Regions from separate parts of the Psychrosphaera haliotis genome, predicted to be linked through region 1. Evidence: predicted binding sites of a transcription regulator. Region 1 holds the regulator's gene; the other holds the start of a gene.

Evidence for each region. Region 1 encodes MetJ, which represses methionine synthesis genes. Its sites were predicted from a motif close to TAGACGTCTAGACGTCTA; they were not measured.
Region 2: a site for MetJ is predicted at 1,386-1,403, ahead of metK (methionine adenosyltransferase). Genes of this name have one in related genera too.

What each region holds. Positions count from the first base shown of each region.
Region 1 covers NZ_BAAAFQ010000007.1:174,903-178,340, reverse strand. Annotated here, with positions in the region: gene trmB (tRNA (guanine(46)-N(7))-methyltransferase TrmB) at 1-77, opposite strand, end outside; gene ABD009_RS10440 (PhnA domain-containing protein) at 74-655, opposite strand; gene ABD009_RS10435 (DUF5665 domain-containing protein) at 797-1,180, opposite strand; gene metJ (met regulon transcriptional regulator MetJ) at 1,475-1,792, shown strand; gene ABD009_RS10425 (malic enzyme-like NAD(P)-binding protein) at 1,897-3,129, opposite strand.
Region 2 covers NZ_BAAAFQ010000005.1:101,684-105,121, forward strand. Annotated here, with positions in the region: gene metK (methionine adenosyltransferase) at 163-1,314, opposite strand; gene ABD009_RS07365 (M16 family metallopeptidase) at 1,531-3,438, shown strand, end outside.

The DNA of each region.
Region 1 (3,438 bases):
ACCACTTTCTCTAAATCTTCACTAACACCCGTTTGATTAGTTGTAATCGAACGCGAGTTGCCCGCATTTTCAATCATACTTTTTTAACAAACTTAGTTAAGATAACAATCTTTTGTCCATTAACGCGCCCTTCGATGTGCTCAGGGTTATTCGTTAATGAAATGCCTCTAACGGTCGTGCCTTGTTTAGCGGTAAAACCACCGCCCTTAACTGGCAAATCTTTGATTAAATAGACGTTGTCGCCTGCTGATAACTTGTCGCCATTAGAGTCTACGTGTTCTGCGTCACCGCCAGCGGTTCTATGTGCCAAACCTGACTCTGCCCATGCTGCCGTTTCATCTTCTAAATACATCATGTCTAACAAGTCTTGCGCCCAAGTTTCACCTTGGTTAGTTAACAACTTCAGCTGTTGCCATGCCAATACCTGAACTGCAGGCACTTGGCTCCACATGCTGTCATTTATGCAGCGCCAATGGGTAACGTCTAATGTGTCAGTACTGTTTAATTCGCTCTCACATTTGTCACAAACCAACACGCAGTCGTCTGAGTTATCACCCGCTTTAGGCAATACAGCATAAACAGACAAGTTATCTGGGCTGTTGCATAATTCACACGTGTTATTTCCGCGTTCTTGAAGTGTTGATTCTATCGACATTGGATACTCCATTGAGCCTTTAAATTTTGAGGGCGCATTATGCCTATTTTTGTTCCGTAAAAAAAGTAAAAGGGCAATGAAGCCCTTATTTTCAGCTGAATAAAATGAGATTACGCTATGGCACTTTATTGTTTATAAAAACTAGTTGCCTTCTGGTCCTCTAACAACCTCGAGAATGGCCGAAACCCATTCGCCTATAATAGGAATAAATTCCATTTGAGATAAAATATAAACCACAAAAGATAGAACCACAGTGGCACCTAATACACTGCCTAAACCCACTGCGATGCCTTTTAATAAACTAAACCAAATAAACCTAGGCAATGAGTTATAGGTATGCACCAATTTGTGATTGTTTAATTGTAGAAGCTGTTCATTAATATGCTTGGTTTGAATATGAAGCTTCTTCCACATCTCTTGCATACTAATGTCATCTAACGACTCTTCACTTTCTTGAATATCATTTGCCTGTGACAATTCAGCTTTATTTTTACCGTCGCCATTCACTGGTGCATTTTTTTTCACAGTTAGTGCCGTCTTGATTTTTTTTATTTGGCTTCTCATCAGATCGTTACTTTTTTATTTACAAATAGTTAGTTCAGCTTATGCATAAGCACTAACAAAATAAAGTGTTAAATAGGTTTTCATCTATAAAACCCTCTGTTTATTGCGGGAATTGCCATTTATAATAGTGGAGACGTCTAGCAGTGTTTCCATTTAGCAATCGATTGTTTGACTAATTTTGGTAATACAATACAATTTCAACAACTAAAAGCGGCAGCAATGTCGTGTAAGCAGTAATTCTTGATCAGGTGTTTTATGGCTAAGTGGAATGGGGAATATGTTCATCCCTACGCAGAACATGGAAAAAAAGCGGATAAAGTTAAAAAGATCACGGTATCGATCCCGCTAAATGTACTCAAAGTATTAACTGACGAACGAACTCGTCGACAAGTAAAGAATTTACGACACGCGACGAACAGCGAACTGCTGTGTGAAGCATTTTTACATGCTTTTACAGGACAGCCGTTACCATCAGATAATGATTTGAAAAAAGAAAATCCAGATCAAATACCTGAAGAAGTAAGAAAGATCCTTACTGAGATGGGCAAAGACATTCCGACCCTAGACGATTAACGATTAACGATTAACGATTAACGATTAACGATTAACGATTTTTCGCTCCGTTAAATACAAAAGCCAACAATTAATGTTGGCTTTTTGTTATATCAAGCCCAAAGCTAAACCGCGGGTAAATCTAGTTTAGCAACACCACTTTCTACCGCTGCTATCGATACGGCTCTTGCGACATTCTTTAATAATCTCGGATCCATCGGTTTTGGAATAATGTACTGCGGGCCAAATGTCAGACTACTCACACCTGATGCCTTCAATACTTCTTCCGGCACCGGCTCTTTCGCTAAATTTCGAATCGCTTCAACGGCAGCCACTTTCATTTCATCATTAATAGCCGTTGCTCTTACATCAAGTGCACCTCTAAAAATAAATGGAAAGCACAACACGTTGTTCACTTGGTTAGGGTAATCAGAACGGCCCGTCGCCATTATTAAATCGTCTCTTACTTTTAATGCCAATTCAGGCTTAATTTCAGGATCTGGATTTGAGCAAGCAAATACCACTGGATTTGGCGCCATTAACTTTAACGCCTCAGCAGATAACAAGTTAGCGCCCGATACGCCCACAAACACATCTGCACCTTCAATCACATCTTCTAGTGTTCTTTTATCGGTATTATTAGCAAATAGTTGTTTATATTCGTTTAAGTCATCTCTTCTTGTATGGATAACGCCATTTCTATCCAGCATGTAAATTCGTTCACGCTGTGCACCACATTTAATCAGTAGCTCCATACATGCAATAGCAGCAGCGCCGGCTCCTAGACATACAATAGTGCAATCGTGAATTTGCTTACCTTGTATTTCTAATGCATTGAGCATACCCGCGGCAGTCACAATGGCTGTTCCGTGTTGATCATCATGAAAAACCGGAACATTACATCGGCGCTTTAATTCTTGTTCTATTTCAAAACACTCTGGCGCCTTTATATCTTCTAAATTAATACCACCAAAAGAATCTGCAATATTCGCTACGGTATTTATAAAATCATCAACGGTGTTATGCGTTACTTCAATATCAAAAGAGTCGATATTAGCAAACCGTTTAAATAACAGTGCCTTGCCTTCCATAACAGGTTTTGAGGCTAATGGTCCTAAGTTACCTAAACCTAAAATAGCGGTTCCATTACTAATCACTGCAACAGTATTGCCTTTAGCTGTGTATTTGTATGCATTGTCAGGATCCGCAGCGATCTCTCTCACTGGCTCAGCCACACCTGGGCTATAAGCAAGTGCTAGGTCTTCAACCGTTTCAGCTGGAGTCGTTAGGTTGATACAAATTTTTCCTGGAGATGGTTGGCTATGGTAATCGAGTGCGCGTTGCTTAAAGTCTGACATTAATACGTTCCATTGGAGTGAGTAAACGCCGCCACTGTACGGCATTGGAAAGCCATTCACGACAAGAACTTACACCATATAAGACAACTCATACCACTTGGTTAATTTATTACAACAAAGCGCACAAATGCCGTAAAAAACAGACTCAGTACTAATAAACTCAATAAGCTTACGTTTAATACAAAAGCGTATAGTTAACATCAAATGGGAGAATTTAGTTAGGGTTTAAACGTCGAATTAAATGTTGAGAATTGAACTGTATGAAAAAAAATTACTACGGCAGGTTTTATGGCGTTAAACGTCTAGAGG
Region 2 (3,438 bases), on a different contig from region 1:
ATGGATGAACTTGAGCGTCCGAAGTGGAAAGTAATTGAGCTGGGTTAAAGCTCAGTATGGAAAGTAATTGAGCTGCAGTCGTTAAATTGGAGGCACAAAAAAAGGACCCGAAAGTCCTTTTTTAAAGCAGCGCCTGTCTCACTCATTTGCTGCAAAAGCTTTTTATAAACCAGCGTCAGCGCGCAAGGCTTCAACTTTGTCAGTGCGTTCCCACGGGAACTCTTCACGACCAAAGTGACCGTAGGCAGCTGTCCCTTTATAAATAGGACGCTCTAGGTCTAACATTTGTGTTAAGCCATATGGACGTAGGTCGAAGTGACGACGTACTAATTCGATTAGTTTGTCTTCTTCAAGCTTGCCTGTACCAAATGTTTCAACACTGATAGACGTTGGTTCAGCAACACCAATTGCATAAGAAACTTGAAGCTCTGCTTTGTCAGCAAGACCAGCTGCAACCAGGTTTTTAGCAACGTATCGAGCTGCATATGCGCCTGAACGGTCAACTTTTGATGGATCTTTACCAGAGAATGCTCCGCCACCATGACGTGCCATGCCGCCGTATGTATCAACGATAATCTTACGACCTGTTAATCCACAGTCACCCATTGGTCCACCAATTACAAAGCGGCCTGTTGGGTTGATGAAGTATTTAGTATTAGCAGTTAACCATTCTGCTGGAAGGGTAGGCTTTACGATTGTTTCCATTACCGCTTCAACTAGATCTTTTTGGCTGATGTCTTCGCTGTGCTGAGTTGAAAGTACTACCGCATCGATGCCAACTGGTTTGCCATCTTCATAAACAAACGTAACCTGTGATTTTGCATCAGGGCGTAACCAAGGAAGCGTACCGTCTTTACGCACTTGCGCTTGACGTTTAACTAATCGGTGAGAGTACTCAATTGGAGCAGGCATTAACACTTCAGTTTCGTTACATGCATAACCAAACATTAAACCTTGGTCACCAGCACCCTGTTCGCTAGGGTCTTTACGGTCAACACCTTGGTTGATGTCTGGAGACTGTTTACCAATCGTGTTCAAAATTGCACAAGAATCAGCATCAAAGCCCATGTCTGAGTGTGTGTAACCAATTTCACGTACTGTGCTACGAGTTAACTCTTCAATATCAACCCATGCAGACGTTGTTACTTCACCGCCAACCATAACCATGCCGGTCTTAACGTATGTTTCACACGCAACACGTGCCTTAGGGTCTTGCTCTAAAATAGCGTCTAATACCGCGTCAGAAATTTGGTCTGCGATTTTATCCGGATGACCTTCAGATACGGATTCCGATGTGAACAAATGTTTTGCCATTTAAACTGTCTCTTGTATTACCTAAATTTGGCGTAATTTTAGCTAACTTTTGTAGATTTGCCTAATACTTTTTTACGCCTAGACGTCTAAACATTCAAATGGTTGGTGAATCGTAACAAACTGTTACAAGTTTGAAGTTAGAAACCGTGCCTAATTTTGGTATAAAACAGGTATTACAATAAGTGATATAACAATAACTCCAGGGAGCTTCATTTAATGAAGATTTTCACTAGTAAAAACAAATCAAAATTTACTAAAACTTTATTGGCGTCGGCTGTATTTGTAGCATTAGCGGGTTGTTCGGCAACTCAACAAAGCGCGGCTCCAGAAGTAGTGGTAAAAAATGCAACAATGGATTTTGTTCGCAATGTTGAAGGCATCAATGAGTACACTTTGTCTAACGGCATGAAAGTATTAATGTACCCAGATGAAGCTCAACCAAAAACGCTGGTTAACATAACTTATAAAGTAGGTTCTGTTCATGAGAAATATGGCGAAACCGGCATGGCTCATTTATTAGAGCATATGTTGTTTAAAGGCTCTGACAGCTATAAAGCTATTGATACAGAATTTAACAAACGTGGTATGCGCGTAAATGCAACAACTTGGTTAGACCGCACAAACTATTTTGAATTGTTTGAATATGATGAAGCAAACCTAGAGTGGGCTTTAGGAATGGAAGCAGACCGTATGGTTAATGCAACATTCACAAAAGAGCAATTAGACTCAGAAATGACAGTGGTTCGCAACGAAATGGAACGTGGTGAAAATAGCCCATTCCGTATGTTGTCATCTCGTTTAGCGTCAACGGCGTTCTTATGGCACAACTACGCAAACTCTACAATTGGTGCGCGTTCTGATGTTGAAAACTTCCCATTCCAAGTATTAAGAGATTTCTACAAACGTCATTACCGTCCAGATAATGCCGTACTTACTGTTGCGGGTCGTTTTGATAAAGAAAAGACTATCGCAATGATCGAAAAAACGTTTGGTAAGCTTCAGCAACCTGAAACGCCAATCGAAAAATTATACACAGTAGAGCCAACTCAAGACGGTGAGCGTGAAATAAACTTACGTCGTACTGGTGATGTGCCAATGATTGCTGCGGTTTATCATGTACCTTCTGCGTTACATGAAGATACGCCTGCTATTCAAGTTCTATCTCAAATCTTATCTGATAGCGCTCGTGGACGTATGCAGAAGAAGATGGTTGAGCCTGGATTAGCAACAGGAGCTTATGCCTATTCTTATCTATTAAAAGACCCTTCAACGTTCACTATTATGGCGCAAGGCTCTAAAGGCAAAGAAACGTCTGCTATGGAGAAAACGTTAATCTCTATGGTTGAAGGCATTAAAGAGAACACAATTTCAGAAGCTGAAGTAGCAGTGGCTAAAGCTGCACTACTGAAAGAAACAGAAGAAGCGTTACGTAACGTAACTTCGGTAGGCATGGAGCTATCTGAGTACATTGCGATGGGTGACTATCGTTATATTTTCTACTTCCGTGACTTAGTAGAAAAAGTAACAGCAGCAGATGTGCAACGTGTAGCAGAGCAATACTTTGTAGAAAGTAACCGTACGCTAGGGCGCTTTATCCCAACCAAAGAGCCTGTGCGTGCGGAAATTTCTGAAGCAAAAGACATTTCTGAATTGTTAGCTGACTATAAAGGTCGTAAAGCAGTAGCAAACGGCGAAGTTTATGACAACAACGTTGAAAATGTATTGGCTCGATTAAAAGAGTTTACATGGGCAACGGGCACGCAAGTGAGTGTTTATCCTAAAAAGCTTCGTGCAGGCGAAGTTAACATGGCAATGACATTCCCAGTTGGCTCAGCTAAATCTTTAAAAGGTTATGAGTCAGACTTTAAAATGTTAGGTGGCTTATTAATGAGCGGTACTGAAAAGTACAGCAAAGAACAAATCGCCTCTAAAATGGATGAGCTTAAAGCGAGCATCAGTATTTCTACTCGTACTTTAGGAGAAATTAACGTTTCTGTTAAAGCGGTAAAAGAAAACTTAGATGCAACATTAGACTTTGTTCAAGAGTTATTAGCTAACCCTACGTTTAAAGCATCTGAAGTTGAAATTGACCGTAAAGCCATGATCACAGGTTTAGAAATGAAT